Regions from separate parts of the Planococcus sp. ANT_H30 genome, predicted to be linked through region 3. Evidence: riboswitches for the same ligand, from Rfam matches in the RefSeq annotation. Region 3 holds a riboswitch; each other region holds the start of a gene.

What was found. A riboswitch is a leader RNA that binds a small molecule or an ion and turns the genes downstream of it on or off. The one in region 3 is predicted to bind thiamine pyrophosphate.
Region 1: it holds a riboswitch for thiamine pyrophosphate, as region 3 does, so the genes downstream of both, FQ085_RS13370 (YkoF family thiamine/hydroxymethylpyrimidine-binding protein) here and thiT (energy-coupled thiamine transporter ThiT) in region 3, are expected to answer to the same signal.
Region 2: it holds a riboswitch for thiamine pyrophosphate, as region 3 does, so the genes downstream of both, tenA (thiaminase II) here and thiT (energy-coupled thiamine transporter ThiT) in region 3, are expected to answer to the same signal.

The regions. Positions count from the first base shown of each region.
Region 1 covers NZ_VOBJ01000006.1:130,061-136,780, forward strand. The annotation lists gene FQ085_RS13345 (AI-2E family transporter) at 1-963, shown strand, start outside; gene FQ085_RS13350 (sporulation protein) at 1,028-1,447, shown strand; gene FQ085_RS13355 (energy-coupling factor transporter transmembrane component T family protein) at 1,724-2,479, opposite strand; gene FQ085_RS13360 (ABC transporter ATP-binding protein) at 2,460-3,890, opposite strand; gene FQ085_RS13365 (ECF transporter S component) at 3,883-4,464, opposite strand; gene FQ085_RS13370 (YkoF family thiamine/hydroxymethylpyrimidine-binding protein) at 4,466-5,056, opposite strand; TPP riboswitch at 5,148-5,253, opposite strand; gene FQ085_RS13375 (hypothetical protein) at 5,737-5,949, shown strand; gene FQ085_RS13380 (immunoglobulin-like domain-containing protein) at 6,148-6,624, opposite strand.
Region 2 covers NZ_VOBJ01000001.1:1,105,796-1,112,515, forward strand. The annotation lists gene thiD (bifunctional hydroxymethylpyrimidine kinase/phosphomethylpyrimidine kinase) at 1-824, opposite strand, end outside; gene thiM (hydroxyethylthiazole kinase) at 821-1,606, opposite strand; gene tenA (thiaminase II) at 1,608-2,291, opposite strand; TPP riboswitch at 2,420-2,523, opposite strand; gene FQ085_RS05240 (hypothetical protein) at 2,645-3,202, opposite strand; gene rlmN (dual-specificity RNA methyltransferase RlmN) at 3,412-4,485, opposite strand; gene scpC (succinyl-CoA:acetate CoA-transferase ScpC) at 4,755-6,278, opposite strand; gene FQ085_RS05255 (LytTR family DNA-binding domain-containing protein) at 6,567-6,720, opposite strand, start outside.
Region 3 covers NZ_VOBJ01000011.1:40,709-47,428, forward strand. The annotation lists gene FQ085_RS16395 (M3 family oligoendopeptidase) at 1-1,426, opposite strand, end outside; gene FQ085_RS16400 (TspO/MBR family protein) at 1,621-2,352, shown strand; gene map (type I methionyl aminopeptidase) at 2,460-3,212, opposite strand; gene thiT (energy-coupled thiamine transporter ThiT) at 3,347-3,922, opposite strand; TPP riboswitch at 4,019-4,116, opposite strand; gene FQ085_RS16415 (M20 family metallopeptidase) at 4,265-5,338, shown strand; gene FQ085_RS18175 (hypothetical protein) at 5,404-5,541, shown strand; gene FQ085_RS16420 (SGNH/GDSL hydrolase family protein) at 5,664-6,575, opposite strand; gene FQ085_RS16425 (aminopeptidase) at 6,588-6,720, opposite strand, start outside.

The sequences.
Region 1 (6,720 bases), on a different contig from region 3:
CGTATGTTGGAGAATTTTAAAATAGCGCGTATTTGGGGAATCGTTATTATTTTTCTTGGCGTAATTGGACTAATCACCTTACTAATCGTCTTGGTTTTTCCTTTTTTACGCTCCCAATTTGAAACATTAATCGTTGATTTCCCAAAATATTTTATGCAATTATTGACGAATGTAGATGGATTTTTGAGAACATCATTTGTCGGCGACTACTATAGTGAATCTAATTTCACGATTGATACCTTACTTGCTACGTTGCCTGCAAATATAGCAGATACGTTGCAAAATACAGTAACCAGTGTCATTACTGGGATTACGGGGTTAATTTCGACGATTACGGGCGTTATTTTGTCGATTGTTATTGTTCCATTTATCTTGTTTTATCTTTTAAAAGACGGCGAAAAATTGCCGGATTATTTCTTGAAACTTTTGCCGCCAAGATTCCGCGATGATACACGTGAAGTATTCGCAGAAGCAGATAAGCAACTAGGTGCTTATATTCAAGGTCAGTTAATTGTTGCATTTTGTATTGGTGTCATGGTTTATATTGGATTTTTGATTATCGGTATGGAGTATGCATTATTATTAGGAGTCCTAGCAATGGTTACGAGTGTTGTTCCTTATATCGGTCCGGCAATTGCTATTGCACCAGCTGCTATTATTGCTTTAGTAACGTCACCATTCATGCTCGTCAAGCTGGCGGTTGTTTGGACTGTTGTACAATTAGTTGAAGGCAACTTGATTTCACCGCAAGTCATGGGCAAGACCATGTTTATCCATCCAGTGACAATTATTTTCGTCTTATTGACAGCAGGTTCCTTGTTTGGCGTCGTCGGTGTAATTCTAGGAATACCGATGTACGCTTTAGTGCGGGTATTGGTTTCTCATTTTTATAAATTGTTTAAACGTCGCTATAATCGACACGAAATCAATTTAGAAAATCAATACGATTATACAGATTTGTAGTCGTGTTTCAAAATGATCGAATTGTGGTATATAAGTACTAACAAAAGTTGGGGGTTTCCACGATATGAAGTTTAAAGATTTTTTATCATCTATTGGCATTGGGTCACTAAAAGTGAATACAGTGGTTGAGATGCCACATTTAGAAGAAGGCGAAACACTGAATGGTACGATTTATCTTGATGGTGGGGACGGAGAACAGACAATTGATTTTATCGAATTGAATGTCATAAGACTCGTTGAAGATACAAGAGATGACAGCGACTTTGATTTTTTTGAAACCATCATTGCGAAACAATCAATGGAGTTTGCAGGATCGGTCAAGTCAAAAGACACGGTCATGCAGCAATTTGAAATTGTTCCAGATGAGCGTTGGATGTTAGAACACCCAAAAGCTAAATTGATTTTACGAACTATTGTCCATGTCAAAAATGGCGTTAATGCAAGAGATGAAGACCTTATCACATATGGGCCGTTAGAGAGCTGAAATACAGCTCTCTTTTTTTTATGTAATGAAAGCGAAAGAATTTCTCAATTGAAAAGCAATGCAGTTAAATATGTTAATAATAATATTATGTGAACTCAAAAGAGCCTATTTATCCCATACAAATCAACTGAAAAGTTACAGAGGCTCTGTTTTTATTTACTATGTAAAATATTACATAAGGTTATTAATTGAAATTAAAAACAAAAAACATGCAATACAAGAAAGACGAAAAAAAAGAAATTCTCTTTAAAGAGATTTCCTTTTTTGAAAAGATTTTTAGCTCAACCAAACGCCGCCAAGACAGCTAATAAGTAAAATCGTCATAAAAACACCAGACATGAAGATATCTATGCGACCTAATCGAATAGGGCAGTAATAAGCGCTTCTAATGTTACCTGTAAACCCGCGTGCTTCCATAGCAAATGCTGATCGTTCAGCCTTTCTAACGGCTCCAGCAAGCATGGGAATTAACACACGGCGCATAGCTAGTATTCGTTGCCAACTGTATTTCTTCGTTTCAACAACGCGCAGTCTTTGAGCTTGTTGGATTTGTAAAAATTCTTCTTTCATAACCGGTAAAAATTGATAGCCGACCATTACACCATACGCAAGCTTCGGGGAAAGCTTTAACTGTTGCATGAGACTCATAATAAACTTAACCGGATCGGTCGTAAAAGCGAATAACAAAGACAAAGTCGAGAACGCCATAACGCGAAAAGCTAGTGACAAAGCGTATGCCCATTGTGTATCAGTCACATCAATTCCAGCAAATGACCAAATAACGGTACCGCCAGTATTTGCGCCGAATACGACAGTAGTCCATAAATAACCAAAAGCACCAATCGAAAAAGGGAGCATGAAGACCAACCATAGCTTCCAATTTGTACGACTCATTGTGAGTTGTAAAAGAATGATGCCTAGCCAAAACAACAGGGGCGTCCACGGATTAAAAAAGAACGCAATAATAAGCATTGAAATCGTCACTAAGATAAATTTGATTGAAGGATTCATGTCATGCAAAAGATTTTGCAAGGTCAGCCACTCCTTTTGGTGCTAGTAAATGGTGTAACGTTAGCAGTCTTTCGTTCTGCCATACGTCTTTTGCTGCAAATTTACCTGTCAGCTCGCCACCTTTAATGAGTAGCACCGAATCAGCAAGGCTCGCCGCAAATTCCATATCGTGTGTCACAATCAAAAGCGTTGTACCTTCCCGAGAGCGCTGGTCAATCAATTCAAAGAGTTCGAGCAGCGCGGCAGCATCCTGCCCAGAAGTCGGTTCGTCCATCAATAGTACTGGGCGTTTATCGGCGAGCATAGCGGCAATCGCTACACGGCGTTTTTGTCCGTGGCTAATGGCGAAAGGATGAGCGTTGTGAATTTCATCCAGACGCAAGTTTGTCATTAATCTATCGAGTTCTGAGCGACTAGAGGCTCCTGAATAAGCGACTTCTTGAGCGACTTGTTGCGTCAAAAACAAATACTCAGGAGATTGTGGAACATAGCCAATGCCTTTTGACTCAACAGTACCGGTCGACTTTTTGTAAATGCCACATAGTGATTTGACGAGTGTGGATTTACCGCTGCCATTTGGTCCCGCAATAACGACTATTTCACCGCGTTCAACTGAAAAGGATAAAGGCGACAGCAATTGGCGGTTGTTAATCGTGAATGACAGTTCTTCAGCTCGTAATGCTGTGGTCTCTCGTATTGCAGAATAGCGTTTGGGGAATAAAACCGGCTCTCTCTGTGTAAAAGACTGGTCCACTACTAGACGACCATCCCCATCCAGTTGGATTTCTCGTTCGAAAAAGGAACCCCAACTGCTTAACCTGTGCTCAACCGCAACAATTGTTAAAGAAGATCTTGTCTGTAGTTTCTCTAGCCAGTCGACAAATTGTTGTGCTGTATACGGATCCAAGTGAGAAAGCGGTTCATCTAGCAATAACACTTCCGGGTCCATGATTAACGCACAAGCAGTTGCAACTCGTTGTTTTGTTCCACCTGACAACGACTGAATGACGGCTTTTCGCAGATAGGTCAGGTCCGTCAATTCTAAAACCGCGGTAATGCGAATGTCCATGTCTTCAAAAGGTGTATGCAAGTTTTCTAACGTAAACGCCAGTTCTTCTTCAACAGTAGGCATGCAAAACTGTGAATCAGGATCTTGAAAAACTGTTGCAACGCGGTGATTGATTTCTCCAGGGGCATAATCACTAGCTGGTTTTCCGAATAGACGAATTTCACCGTCAATTGAGCCATCGCAGTTGTCAGGATACAAGCGATTTAGTATATACAAAAGCGTGCTTTTGCCGCAACCACTGGGTCCAGAAATGACTAGCTTTTCGCCTCGACAAACCGAGAACGAAAGATTTTCTAAGGTTTTTTTAGAGTCTTCAGGAAAGTGAAACGACACTCCATTTAAAGAGAAAATCTCTTCAGGCATTGATATCACCTTTTTTCGTTCGAGCAATGGCGTAACCGCGGAGTGATCCGGTCGCAAGTAAAGCGTCTCCGATATACTTTCCACCAATACCCGCAATTATTGCCCCACTAAGAACGCGAATCGTAAACATTAACGCGATGAATGATGGATCCAGTGCTGCATAACCAGAAATGAAGTAGCCGTAAACAAAGCTGAAAACAGCTGATCCGATTCCTGCAAGCATAAGCACCAAAATAGTGAAATGCTTATAACCGGTTAATGCAAATGCCGCTTCAGCACCGAGCCCTTGAATAACACCAGATAAAATGAGACGCGGGCCGACAGCATTGCCAATTAGGACTTCAATTGCCGCAGCCATCGTTTCAGAAAGAAAGGCAGCACCCGGCTTGCGGATAATATACATGCAGATTATTGATACAATAAACCAAATACCGAACATCCATTCATAAGCAAGTGGTCCAATTACAGCTGCCCAAATATTCGCTGCGTGAACAAACAATAAATAGACGATGCCGAAAACGACCGCAAATAACGACATCAATACCACTTCTTTTAATTTCCACGACTTCAACATATTATGCACCTCCATGAGACGGACTATTGATGCTCATGGATATGGTCATGACCAAATGGCGATGTTTATCAGAGCGGGCATTGGTGAATGCTTCTTCATAAAAATCGAATACCTCATGAATATCGCCATGAATACCGCTTGCGTAATGCATGGAATCGTTGAAAACGCCTTGATGTTTAGCGCGCTCGACTTCACGGTAAATTACTGCCATGTAATCTGGATTGTTCATCGGGTATAGCGCAAATTGTGAAGATACGTATTGTTGTGTGTTGTCGGTATTTACTAGCACATCGTCTTTTTCTAAATAGACATCACCTGACGAATCACCAGGACAACCAATTGAAAAAGTGCCGGACAGTGCGACATGTTCGCCTGTCTTTGCCGTATGCAAGGCTAGAGCTTTAGCGACATTAAAGACGTGAACTTGCTTGCCTCGTATTACTGTAGAGACGTCGTCCGTATGCATCCAAACGTTCGATGTGTCGGTATCGTTTAACGCCCTTTTAATTACTTTGATAAAATCGCCAGTCATCGGATGCAGTGAAAAGCGAAATCCGACGATGGGGCTTGTGCCGCATTGCAGTGAGTCCATGAATAATTCCTCCTTAAAAATGTGCACAAAAAAGACCGCATCCGTGAAGATGCAGCCATAATCTACAAATAATTATTAAAAGAAATTATTTCAGAAATGCGCCGCACTTCCTCACGCAGGTATTATCCTGATCGAGTTTTGAGGGATCGAAGCTTGCGCTTGCATCTCAGCCAAAGTGGGCACCCCTAGTGCAGAAAACGGTATGCGGTTTTTGTGTTCGGGTTGTTCCCGATGAGTTTAGTGTAGAGGAAGTGACTGAGGAAGTAAAGAGGGGATTTGGAGACAGTAGAAGTGGAGAGAGGGATTAAGAAAGAGAAACAGGTGAAAGTCGCTCCGGTTGCTTTGGGCATGGCTCTCGCACTAAGTCAGGAAAGAACACCTGTCTTAGTGCTTCGCCGAGCCCGTGGACGCGCCTCACTTGGTGAGTTGATAGTAGGGGAGAAGTAAAGTTAATTTTTTGTGATTTCTCATGAGCTTATAGTTTGTAATAGCTTGCGAAAATCCTTCAAAGCAATTAGTTCACAGAATAACAAACAGGTTTTCAAAACTTTTACGAATGTTTTTTGCTAATGAAATATCGGGCAGCATCATACGTAGCTTTTCGATAGGATAGTATTAGTAAAAATGAAAATCACAAGATTACTTTGCTTAATACTTGTATAAAATGGAAGAACTGCACTGTGAGATGGAATTGGAATAAGACAAGCATCATTCTTCTATATTCTCATGAAAATTTTAAGCTTCTTTTGGATACAGTTTGCAAGAAAGAAAAACAATTTCCTCAAATCAATTTTTGCATGTGGTGCGATAATTTAACGATGGCTTGGTATGAAGAAGATTTAGATGACCAGGATCAATTAACTTTGGGTGTTGCACGGGATATTGAAGCTTAATGGGATGTGCATTTTTCTGAGTTTTATTCTCGTAAAAAGAACAGGCTCATGAAAACGGGCCTCTCCAAATTTGAATTACCACATGAATGGTTTGAAAAATGGACGGCTGAGTTAGAGGGGAAATAATCAGGGAATTCCTGCATTTGAATGTAACTTAAGTGCAGTTAAGTTACATTCAGTTTAATATGAGTTGCATTTTTAATAATTTATTATTGTAAATGGAGCTCCTAATCCACTGAGAGTGGCTCGATATTCTCCAGGAGTCAGATCATAGTTTAAATCTTCAACATTAAGTGTCATTTTAGTTGAAGTGCCTGGATCGTGAACTATTGCCGGTTCCGTAAAAAATTCTTCTTTCATTGGAACCCGAAACCATCTATCTTCCACCTTTTTTTCAAGAAATACATCAAGACCCGTGGAGTATTCTTGCGTACTGTCATTCGTAATTACAATTTTAATATTTTCAACTGTTGTTGGGTATTCACTTTTTTCTGTCTTAATCATTACACCTTTTTCTGATGTCGGGCGTTCTAAAGGGGCTTTATCGGAAAGAAGTGATTGATCTTCTGTGATAAAAGACTCTTCAAGAGCCGGTTGCGATTCAGCTTTCTGACAACCCGTCAAGAGTAAAAGGAACACTAAAATACCTAAAGTACCTTGTAAATATTTTTTCATGATTTTCCTCCCAATGTACTTAAGGGTCTGAGTAAAATTTACTCATTGGAGCAGACGGCTAGAATTGAAAAAAGTTTCATTAGTGGAATTTTAAGG
Region 2 (6,720 bases), on a different contig from region 3:
TGTGCCTCCCTCTTATCTACTATCCTAGCTTTATATGCCGCATGGTTTGTGGGTCCATGACCTTGTCCAATATTCAGTGGTTCACTAAGAGCCGCTTGAATAAATTGTTTGGCCGTAAAAATAGCGTCTTTTAGTTGCTGACCTTTTGCTAGCTCTGCTGTCACAGCCGCTGCAAACGTACAGCCAGTACCATGCGTTTGTCTTGTTGAAATCCGAGCTGCTCGGTACACGAACGATTCCCCATTTGCCTGCAAAAAATAGTCTTCTGCATAGTCTCTATCCATTGCATGGCCACCTTTAATAACGACGGATTTCGCACCTAGTGACAAAAGTTTTTCAGCTGCATGTTGACGACTACTAACATTTGTAATGGGGATGCCCGTCAAAGCTTCTGCTTCTGGAATGTTTGGGGTAACGAGTAATGCCAGTGGCAATAAATGCGTTTTCACTGCATCTACTGCTTCTTGCTGCAATAAATCCGCGCCCCCTTTAGCAATCATGACGGGATCCACAACGACATTTTTCCAGTCGAACTTGTGAATTGCGGTTGCCACTTCTTTAATAATTTCAGAATTGAATAACATACCTGTTTTTAAAGCCGTTAGTTCAAAATCGCTAGCTACCGCTTCTAATTGCATGTGTACGGCTTGTGCCGACATTGGGTAGATAGCGGAAACACCCATCGTATTTTGAGCGGTTACGGCCGTAATAACAGAGGTGCCATAGACATCCAGCTCTTGAAACGTTTTCAAGTCTGCTTGAATGCCTGCCCCTCCTCCAGAATCGGATCCAGCAATCGTTAAAGTTTGCGGTGTTTTTGTCATAGCACTCTCTCCTGTAAATAAATTTGTTCGGCGACTTCGCCGTCCGTTAAACTGGCTAGTCTATTCATGAAAGCAAGTTGAAAATCTCCAGGGAGACTCACGCTTTGACTAGCTAGTTCACCAGCAATCGCAAAATATCGCAAAATAGCGCTCACTGTTTCTAACGGATTTTCAGAATCAACAGCAAGACCTGCAGCGACAACGCTACTCAGTAAGCAGCCTGTTCCTGTAATCGAAGCCATAATCGGACTTCCAAAAGGAATTTCATTAACACAGTCTCCGTCTGTCACACAATCTATTTTGCCCGTGACCGCTACAATCAAGCCCAACTGTTTCGCAGTAGACATAGCAAGCTCTTTAACGTCTAGAAGCCCCTCTCCGGCATCAACACCTTTAGACTGCCACTCTTTACCCGCTACAGCTGCGAGCTCTCCTGCATTGCAGCGAAGAACGCTGACGTCAACTGTCTCTAAAATTTCTCGAACAGCATGGAGTCGGAAGTTACTTGCTCCTGCTCCAACAGGATCTAAAACAACCGGGATGCCCAATTGGTTTGCCTTTTTTCCAGCGATCAGCATACTTTTCAGCGACTCCGCGTGTAAAGTTCCAATGTTTAATGACACTGCCTGTGCTAATCCAGCGAGTTCCTCTACTTCTTCAGGCGCTTCTCCCATGATTGGAGAAGCGCCTATTGCCAATAGACCATTCGCTTGAAAATTCGAAACTACATGGTTTGTGATGCAATGAACCAACGGGTTTTTTTGTTTTATTTGTTGAAACATGTTAAACACCTACTTTTTTAGTTGGCTCTATAGACCAGGATTCTTGTCTCCAGGCTTGATCCCAAAAGTTCAATTCATAATAACTGCTTTTGCGGAAATGGTCTTTTAATTCTTTACGGCGTGCTTCTGGCAAGTCTTCTGACAACTGATTCATCCGTTCAATTTGTTCGTTGACCAGTTCACCAAATTCTTCGGACCCGTAAGTCTCAATCCACCGGTCATAAATCGGATGATCCGGTTTTGCATGTTTCAATCGCTCACCGATTTCGTAATACAACCAGTAACAAGGCAATATGGCTGCTAATACATCTGCCAATTCCCCTGCAGATGCGCGGTACATATGAGAGACGTACGCATACGCTGTAGGTGAAGGTTCGAATTGGGACCAGTCTTTTTCCGTAACACTTAACATTTTCATAAATGATTCATGTAACGATAGCTCGGCTGTACTGGTATGTGTCGCATGAATTGCAAAGCGTTGCGTCGTTTCCATATCCTTTGCTTTAGACGCACCGAGTGCCTGAATTTTAGCAAAATGGGATAAGTAATAAGCGTCTTGCATGACATAAAAACGGAATATCTCGACTGGTAATGTCCCATCTTCAATTCCCTTTACAAACGGATGATCAAAACTTGCTTGCCATAAACTGTTACATTCTTTTCTCACTTCTGTACAAAATGTCATTTTCCTATCTCCTTTTCTGTATCTAGTTTCCGTGCCTTGCTCTGACAGGCACGGTCAATTTTCTTGCACAAAATAAAAACGCCGCTCCCCAATAAAGGGAAGCGGCGTATGCAGTCGATAAGAAAATAGCAGACGTTCCGCCACTTCCCTCCGCTGGTATGATCCAGATCAGGTTCAAAGGGTCCGAGCTTATGCTCATCTCAGCCGATATCCGGCTCCCCTAGTGGTGTTTTTAATTATGTTTTCGACATCACTATATCATAGATTCTACTAATTCTATAGTCTTTATACAATTCTTTTTGCTGGTTTGGTATAGAACTACGTGTACTTCTAAATGGTGTTCTCCAAAAACATTAATTAATAAACACGTCAATGTCATTTTTATTTTTCTCGACTAATTTTTCTACTAACCTATTATAGTCTTCCCCAAAGTCATCCATCCATGTTAGATCATTAACGTTTCCTCCCCCTAGTTTCTCCTCAAGATACGTATTGATATAAGCATTTTGTTCATTAATTTTTTTACCGTATTGCTTTTGGAATTCTTCGGGTGACATATCTAGTTTTTCAGCTTGAGCGATAGCATACGCACGCACTTGCTTTCCACCTTCATCTTTTGTATTCGCTGGAGGAAGTTTTTCAAATTCTTCCGAGGTTGTTTCTCCTGTAAGATGTGGAGAAATATCAAGGTTCATTTCCTGTACCTCTTGTTTGATCAACTCTACAGCTATTGCTGAATCCAAGTAATCTAATGCGCTATCGTCAGGATATAAAAATCGTAAATCCCCTATTGTAATTTCATGATTATTTACAATAGCGGCTACTTCATCATCTTCGTGTGTTGAAAGGCCGCTACAACTAGCTAAGGTGACTGCTCCAAGCAAAATTACTGTACACAGAACTTTCTTCAATCCCCCACTTCCTTTCTTAACCCATTATTTATAAACTTTTGACCAAAAATAATCGATTAGATAAATTACTCGTGCTACTAAGATTCATACGTTCTTAATGTTCAGAAAGTTTCATTTACTAAAAAAGTATTTTTTGAAAGACCATTGTTTAAAATAGTTTGTTTTCAGCATAAAAAAACGTTCCTGAAAATCAGGAACGTTTTTGCTTATTAAACGGTTACTTCTTTTTTCTCTTTTTTGATTTGCTTGCTTCGTAACTGTCCACAAGCAGCATCGATATCGGCGCCTTGCTCGTGACGTACGCCACAGTTGATGCCTTTTTTCTTCAATGCATCGTAGAAAGCACTAATGGCTTCTGGTGTACTTTGTTGATATTGATCGTGCTCATCAACTGAATTGTACGGGATCAAGTTCACGTATGACAAGTGACGCTTATCTTCTAGCAATTTCGCTAATTGATGCGCTTCTTCTACATGGTCATTGACGTCACGCAATAAAATATACTCAAACGTGATGCGACGGTTGGATTTCTCTAGGTAATAATCGATCGCAGCCATCAATTTCTCGATTGGATATGCTTTATTGATTTTCATAATACGCGTACGCAACTCATTAGTCGGTGCATGAATTGAAATTGCCAGGTTTACTTGTAAGCCTTCATCTGCATAATCGTAAATTTTTGGCACGATACCGCTTGTTGAAACGGTGATGTGTCGAGCTCCGATAGCCAAACCTTTTTGAGAATTAACGATGTTTAGGAAGCCCATCAAATTCGTATAGTTATCAAATGGTTCGCCGATACCCATTACGACGATGTGACTCACACGTTCTTCTTTTTGCTGTGTGTCAAAATGCGCTTGCACTTGCATAATTTGCTCAACGATTTCGCCCGCGTTTAAATCGCGGCTCTTTTTCAATAGTCCGCTGGCACAGAAACTGCAGCCAATGTTACAACCCACTTGTGTGGTTACACAAACAGAATTTCCGTATTTAAAACGCATTAATACCGTTTCGATCAAGTTACCGTCTTGCATTTGGAAAAGAAACTTAATCGTGCCGTCTGCAGATTCTTGCTTCACTGTTTCTTTCAACGTGCGAATCGCAAAGTTGTCTTCTAGCAACTGAACACAGTCTTTCGACAGATTGTTCATTTCTGCGAATTCAGTGACGCGTTTTATATACAACCAATCCCATACTTGTTCCGCACGGTATTTTTTCTGACCATTTTCTAAAAACCAGTCTTTTAACTGGTCTATCGTTAATCCATAGATGGAATTTTTCATTTAAAGAACCCTCATTTCAAATTTCACAATTGCTTATTATAATACTAAAAATAACGCTTGACAACAACTATTTTTGTTTAGACAGAAAAATCTGATTAATAAATGCTTTTATACCGCCTATTTCAAAAATAAAAAAAGGTAAAAAGAAGGATCTTTCCTATACGGAATTGCCTATTTAATTGAAGCTTATTGGAAACAATAAAACCAGGCGCTGTTAAGCAGACCTGGTTTCATTGATTTTTATAGAAGCGTTTTATTTCCAAACTATTTTACACAGATACGGCTGCCTGCTGTTTTTTCTGTAGCATGGTACCGTTTTTTGCTAAGTCCGTGTGCCAAGAGAACGCTTTTTCTAAGACATGTGGAGTTTGCCCACCGCGTGTTAGCGCTTCGTCGTAATACGCGCGAAGTTGTGCACGATACGATGGGTGTACACAGTTTTTCAAGATAACTTCCACGCGTTCGCGCGGTGCTAAGCCACGAAGATCTGCATAGCCTTGTTCCGTGACAACGACATCCACATCGTGTTCTGTGTGGTCAACATGCGAGACAAATGGAACGACGCTTGAAATATTTCCACCTTTGGCAATTGATTTTGTTACAAAAATCGCCAAACGAGCATTGCGCGCAAAATCACCTGATCCGCCGATGCCGTTCATCATGTTAGTGCCTGAAACATGCGTCGAGTTAACATTTCCATACATATCAAACTCTAATGCGGTATTAATCGAAATGAGTCCGAGACGGCGGATAATTTCCGGATGATTGGAAATTTCCTGTGGACGCATAATAATTTTGTTGCGGTAGTTTTCAAATTCCCCAAAAACTTGTTTCATTTTCGGTTCGGACAATGTAATTGAGCAACAAGATGCGAAATTTACTTTACCCGCATCCATCAAATCAAAAACAGCATCCTGTAAGACTTCCGAATATACTTGTAAATCTTTAAATTCCGAATCAACCATTCCGTGTAAAACGGCATTCGCTACAGATCCAATACCTGATTGCAAAGGAGCCAAGCTTTCTGTTAAGCGACCTGCACGAATTTCAGCACGTAAAAATTCAAGCAAATGGCCAGCCATAATTTCTGTATCTTCGTCAGGTGGCACGATAGTTGAAGGAGAGTCCAATTGTTCAGTAAAAACAATGCCTCTCACTTTTTCCATATCGATCGGGATACCAACTGTGCCAATGCGCTGATCAACAGCGGTTACTGGAATTGGCAAGCGCTCACCTTGTTTGCCTGTATCGTAGATGTCGTGCAAGCCTTCAAATAATTGGGGCTGTGCCATATTAATTTCAACGATGATGTTTTTAGCATGTTTCGCAAACACTGCCGAATTTCCAACAGAAGTTGTCGGAATGATCATGCCGTCTGCTGTAATAGATAACGCTTCTACAATAGCAAAATCAATCGGTTCTGTAACGCCTGTACGAACCCATTCTGCCGTGTGTGACAAATGATGATCGACAAACAGCATTTCGCCGTCATTAATTTTTTTGCGCATTGCCGGTTCTGCTTGGAATGGCAAACGTTTGTTGACAATCCCCGCTTCTGCAAACAATCGATCGATATCTGAGCCTAACGAAGCGCCTGTGAAAACATTCACTTTAAAGCTTTCATTTTCTGCACGTTTCACCAAAGCGAAAGGAACCGCTTTCACATCTCCAGCACGCGTAAACCCGCTAAGTCCAAGTGTCATGCCGTCTTGTATCCATGAAGCCGCCTCTTCAGGTGTCACTACTCGCTCCTGCAACTGTTTGGCTTTGATTCGATTAACTTTCTGTTCCATTGTAGATCACTCTCTTTCACTATTAATTTTAATGACTTTTTTAAAATAAAGCGTTTTCATGAGCGTACGCTCAGTTTAAAATCGGATTTCACGTAAAAAAGGGTAGAGCATGTCATTATCGACTATCTTTTAATTATTAGATAATTTTAACTTATCCTGTTAAAAAACTGAGTTTTACAGCATGGACAAGCGTTAACTGTCTCAAAGCAGAGAAACAGCTGTCTCAAACAGCATTTTTTTAAGCCAAAAAAAAAGCGCATGATCGCTTTTCGCGGACATGCGCTTTTCTTAAAACCCTAAAAGTTTTCGGAAATAGCTAGAATAAGACTGACTGACGGGGATTCGTGCTCCGTTATTCATTGCCAAAACAAATGTGGAATGTGTATCTGGGTAAATTTCTTCTATATGATGCACATTAACAATAAATGAACGATGGCAGCGG
Region 3 (6,720 bases):
GAACAACACCATTTTTACGTTCTTCATAAAAACGAGTTTCAAAAAGGAAGCGCGAATGAATGTTCATGAAGAAAGCAACACTACGCTGAACTTTATCTTCTAGCAACGCAATTTTCTCTTCATTGGACTGGGCATTTTTCACAGCTGCATCTGCCACAATCATTTCTGCAAATGTAGACGCTGTTTCTGCGACATTCATGGCATACGAACGGTTTAACGCGTGAACTGGACGAAGAGCGAAAGAATGAAATGCATGCCCAAGTTCATGAGCCAAAGTTGCCACATTAGACATCGAGCCACTATAAGTCATGAAAATACGCGATTCTTCACCTAATGGCAAGCTTGTACAAAATCCACCAGGTCGTTTGTTCGGACGATCTTCTGCTTCGATCCAGCCATTTTCAAAAGCTTGCTGTGCAAATTGCTCTAGTTCCGGACCAAATTTTCCAAATTGCTTAAGGATAAATTCTGCCCCTTCTTGATAAGAAAATTGTTGCGTACTTTCCGTTACTGGTGCATCCACGTCATACCAATCCAGTCCGTCTTTTCCAAGTAGTTTTCCTTTTTGGTTTAAATAATCAACAAAAGGCTGTTTGTTTTTACTAATAGCTCCCCACATGGCATCTAAGGTTTCTTGCTTCATGCGATTAATGTGTAAGGGTTCTTGAAGGGGATTGTCCCATCCACGTTTTTTATACGTTTCCAAACGAAAGCCACCAATGGAATTCAAGGTTTTGGCAAAGAATTCTTCTTTCTCTGTCCATGCTTCCTCTAATTTTTGGTAGGACTCTTTTCGAACTGCTGCATCTTTATGAGAACTCAGATTATTCGCTTGTCCTACCGATAATGACTTCTCTTCGCCGTCCACTGTGACTGTAACGTTAATTTCGCCAACTAGCATATCGTATAATTGGCCCCAGCTGTGATACCCGTCAATACTTAACGCGGTAATCAAGCCTTCCTCTTTTTCAGAAAGTAACATTTTTGCCTCGTCACGCCACTCGTTTAAGACAAACGTAAATTTACGTAAAGACTCTTCGTTTACTAGTTCGTTCCATATGCCATCCTCGGTCTTTACTAAATCTTGTTGGATTTTCTGAAAAGAGTTTTGGAAACGTGCAGATAAGGTCGAAGCTTCACTTTCTAAAATACCTGCTTTTTTATCTTGTGTATTTTGTGCCATCAAACAGCCAATAAATGAACCTGCTTGACTGAGATGGCGCATTACATGGCTCATTTGTTCAAGCAAGTCAGCAACTTTTGGTGCATCTTCTTTCGTCGTTAGTACTTCAAATTTTTGGACGTGCTCTTCAAATTCAGAGAGTTTGTTTACTGCCTCGTCCATATGTAGCCGCAATTCCCGCGATTCACTTCCTCCTGGAAATAGCGTGTCCAAATCCCATTGTTCTGGATAGGTAACTGTCATAATTTCTCCTCCTGATAAACTAAATTTTCTAAAAACACTTCTTTAGTATATCATTTTTCTTTCCGAAACCGGAACAATATTCCACTCTTCAAGCTAATACTTCACCTTATCGACATGTTTAGGGATTTTTTTGGAAAAGGTTAATTGTTGATTGAAACGACGACAGGTATACTAAAATGAAGGAGGGATTCTGCATGATTCGTATTTTACTTATGACAATTTCTTTTATTGCTGTCGTTGTCATGAATACTTTGGCAAATACCTTGCCGTTAAACGATCAAACTACAGGTGACGTGTCTAACCGACTGTTAGTCTTGTTTACACCAGCCGGTTACGTATTTTCAATTTGGTCCATCATCTATCTTTTGCTGGCTGTTTGGATTGTTGCTTTCTGGATACGTTTAAGAAAAGGACAGACCCCTTCACACAAGATCACTTTGTTTTTCGTCTTAAGCTGCCTGTTCAATATAAGTTGGCTCCTGTTATGGCATTATGAGTTTTTTGCCTGGTCCATTGTCGCCATGCTTGGCTACTTGATAGCGTTGATTGCTCTTTACCTGCAATATGGAAATTCGGAAAGATCGTTTACTGAACGGCTGCCTATTTCAATCAATATGGGATGGATTAGTGTAGCCACTATAGCCAACATCAGTTTCGTCTTAACTTTTTACAATTGGAGCGGTTGGGGGTTGAGCGATCAGCTGTGGACAGTTATTATGTTGACAGTCGCGACTGCAATCGCTTTGCATATTCGGTTTCATCATATGGATATTCCTTTCGCTTTGGTCTTTATATGGGCGTTCATTGGAATTGCTGTTAAACACGGTACAGACGAAATGTTAGTAACAACCGCATCTCTTTTCTTGAGCGGCGTTATCTTAACCGGTATTTTGCTCATAAAAAAAAGAACGGCACCTACTCAATAAATCTGCGAGAGACTCGATTAGAGCGAGCTTGTCTGCAGATTTTTTGCATTCACATTCAACTAACATAAAAAAGAGATTCGGCTATTCCACCGAATCTCTTTTTTATGTTAGCTGTTTAGTTTAGTCAATAAAATCGGTTCACCTTTTGTTACCAATACAGTATGCTCGATTTGCGCGACCAATGATTGATCCGGTGTTATAAATGTCCAGCCATCACCTGACTCGATAATGTGCTCGGCTTTTTGAGAGATAAAGGGCTCTACTGCAAGTACCATGCCTTCTTTTAAAATCGTCGTCTCCCAAGCATCGTAATAATTTAAAATATGTTGAGGCGCTTCGTGAAGTGATTTACCAATGCCATGTCCAGTCAAGTTTTTGATGACGAACAAACCTTGCTCTTTCGCTTCACGTTCAACAGCCTTACCAATTTGGTTGAGTTTTGCACCGGCTTTGACTTTCGTCATCGCGCGGTCAAATGCCGAAGCGGCTGCTTCACAAATTTTTTCTTTTTCAGCATGTCCTTCGCCTACGACAAATGAAATTCCTGTATCAGAGAAGAATCCTTCATATGACCCCGAAACATCGATATTCACAATATCTCCATCTTGGATGACACGGCTACCTGGAATACCATGAGCCACTTCTTCGTTGACGCTGATACATGTATACCCAGGAAAATCATATTCTGATTTTGGACCGGAAACGCCACCCAGCTCCTCAAATAATTGACCGCCCAGTTCGTCGATTTCTTTTGTCGTGACTCCAGCTTTTGTGGCAGCTTTCATCGCTTCCCGAATTTCAGCCACCATTTGGCCAGCTTTTTTTAACATTTCAATCTCTTTTTCATTAGTTGCTATCATCAATGACCCTTCTTTCAAGCTTTTCTATTCAAGAATTATACCACAAAATTAAAAGGGATTCTCTTCTACAGGTCTAACTAGTCCTGAATCCAAAGATTGAAAAGAAGGCTGTCAAAAGACAGCCTTCTACCATTTCAAGCTTCTGCATCTACCAATTTCGGTGCAGCCGCAAAAAGCGCAGCACAGACAAAAGCAGCAAGCAAGAATACCGGTATCATGTAAGTTGCATTATAGATGACCGAATAGATGATCACATTGCCTTCAGCAAACATGCCGAAGAACAAAATACCTGTAATAACATGGACCAAGTAGCGCAACACAGAAGCGATTAGCACTCCTACTACTATAGCCGTTATCATTTTACCCGTTTGCTTAGCTTGCGCATGTTGCATATACTTTGCACGCATAACGCCCGCTACCCCAACAACTCCATACGCTAAAATATAATCCAGCAAGACCTGCATGACAACAAACCCAAACGATAATGGGGTGACAGAGATAAATCCAGAAACGATTTGCAGGAGCCCGACTAAAATCCCAGTTAGAATTCCGGCACCTGCACCTCTTCTAAAAGCAATTAAAACAATTGGAATCATTACCAAGCTGACCGAGCCGCCTTGTGGCATCCGGAAAGAAATGAAATCCAACACAAATCCAAGAGCCGCGAAAATTGCAATTTCTGTCATCAACAATACTTTTTTATTTCTCATGACTTCCTCCTTAGGTGTTGTGTACATCACCAGAAGGGTCGTGAATAAAACCATATTAAAAACGACGTCAGGACAGAGCCTGGCGTCGTTGTAAGAGCCGGTTTCCATCCACATCCCTGCGCAAGTGTTAACTTACAGGTTCAAAGGGTAAGAACAAATGTTCACTCTCAGCAAAAGCTCCCCTTGTGGTGTATACAACTATATTAACAGTCACCTGTATTGTACACAACGCTGTTCTTTTATGCAACATCGTTTTAAGATGATGTGATAGGGTAAAGATGAGAATAGTTACGATACTTGAAAGGTGGTGGAGGCAGCCGGGATATTAGGCTTGCCAAAAGGATGATTGAATTGTTAAAAGAATTGATAAAGATTCAAAGTGATACCAAAGAGGGTGCCAACAAAGCTCTTCTTTTCTGTGCCGATTGGCTAAAAACCAAAGGAGAATCCGTGAAGGTTCATGACAATAAAGGCTACTTGATGTTGACAGCTGTTAAAGGGCAAGGAGAAGAGACGATTGTCTGGAATGGTCACGTTGATGTAGTTCCGGGTCATAAAGAGCAATTTGTACCTGTTGAAGAAGGAGATCGACTTTACGGGCGAGGCGCTGCTGACATGAAAGCCGGAGTTGCAGCCATGATGCAGGCGTTTGTCGAACTCGACAGTTCCCTCGTAACTCGCGAAGTGCAGTTACATATTGTCACTGATGAAGAAATTGGCGGACGCCATACATCCAAGTGGCTCGTCGAACAAGGATTCCACGGTGATTTTGTCATTTGCGGAGAACCTACCGGATTAAAAGTCGGGCTTCAATCTAAAGGGATTTTGAGAATGGATATGGTTTTTAAAGGAAAACCTGCTCATGGTAGTCGTCCATGGGAAGGAATTAACGCCATTGAATCTGCGATGAAATTCCATCTGGCTGTCGCCGATTTACCGTTCCGAAAAGAATCCACCGAATATTACGAGCAACCTTCTGTCAATCTGCCCATCATCAAAGCAGGACAACGCTATAATGTCGTTCCTGAAGTTTGTGAAATGTCTTACGATATCCGTTTTATGCCAGGACAGCAAAAAGAAGAGATCGTTCGACAATTGGTGGACTTGGCTGAGACTTTGAACGTTACTATGGATTATAAAGCTTCGGGATCTACACCTCCTCTGACAACTACAAAAGACAATCCATTTATTCAAAGCTTGCAAAAAGCAATTACAGCTACTACACAACAACAAGCTGTTTTGTTTGGTCAGCACGGCGCAGCCGACACACGTTATTATGCAGCTGTAAACGGCGGTGAAGGTGCCATTGAATTCGGACCAAGTGGTGACGACTGGCATGGCAATGCGGAATATGTAACGATTTCAAGTGTTCACGCATACAAAAACATCTTGCTGGCACATGCGCAACTGACGTAAAAGGTTTGCATTATAGAGAACTCGGGAAAACAACAATCACTACGATTATGAATGGAGAGATTTAAATGGCAATTGGAAGACTACTGAAATCTGCAATCAAATATGGCCCTATAGCATATCCCATTATTCGCAAAGTATTAAACAAAAGAAAACAAGGCAAAGCAGGTCAATCCCCTACTAAACAGCCTACTAAAAAACGCTAATAAAAAACGTTCTGGCATATATGCCGGAACGTTTTTTATTAGCATGAAACAGCTACTCTTCTTCCATAAAAAAGTGAACCTCTCAGTATTTAGAGAAAAGTGAATATGCATTTTCGCACATTTTAAACGTAAGGGATTTCTTGCTGTAAAGCCAAGTACCCTGTTTTGTTTTGATCAGAAGGTCGCTTCGCCGTTTCTTCAGCTTCGCTATCTTTTGGTTTCTTCTGTTCTTGCTGTTCTTGTGCTTCTATAATTTCCTCAAAAGACAGCGGGTTTGCTGGTGGCAGTTCAGAATTTTCTATAGTCCACGCTTCTTGATAGTTTTCGAAAAATGCGTTTGCCATCGCCTGGTAACCAATTACGTTCGGATGAACATCGGCTGGATTTGGAATTTTATCCACGCCGTTTGCACCAAATGGTTGGTCTACTGACACAAAAACAGCACCCGCTTTTTCAGCTGACAGTCGAAGAATTTCATTAAGCCGATCCAGTTGTTTGGACGTGCCATTTTTTTGACTTTCACGGACGTGAGGGTATGCAAAATAATAGCCCATCACATAAACAGTGGCATCTGGAGATTTTTCGGTAAGCTCAGACAAGATTAAGTCCATATTTTTTCTTGCTCCATTGAGCGCAAAATCTACTTGACGTTGTTGAAAAGTCAAAGAACCTTGTTTCGAGTCGTTTTGTACTAAACGCAACAGATCATTTGCTCCAGCTGATATCGTTATGAGATTAGCTGACCCAAGCACTTTTTCCGCCTCATCTGTTTGTATACTGTCTAACACATCAGCCGTTGTAAATCCAGGAAATGCCAAATTTTTCGAATAAAAGGCCACGGGTTGATTGCGTGTTAGTTCTTGATGGATCAAATCGGTATAACCCGTATCTATTTGTTGATTGGGTGTTTGTCCTGCTGCAAGTGAATCCCCGATTGCCACATACGCGGCAGGGATTTGTATCGCTGCTTGCGCAGAGACCGTTCCACTAAACAATAGAAAACCACCCATTGCTGCCATCCAATACTTCTTCATCTCCATCACCTCTTAGAATGCCCAGTTTCCGTTTCGGAAGATAGGCTCTTTTGAACCATCAATCGTGATGCCATCAATATTCATGTGCTCACTGCCTATCATGAAATCTTCATGGACAATTGATGTGTTAAGGCCGATAGCTGCT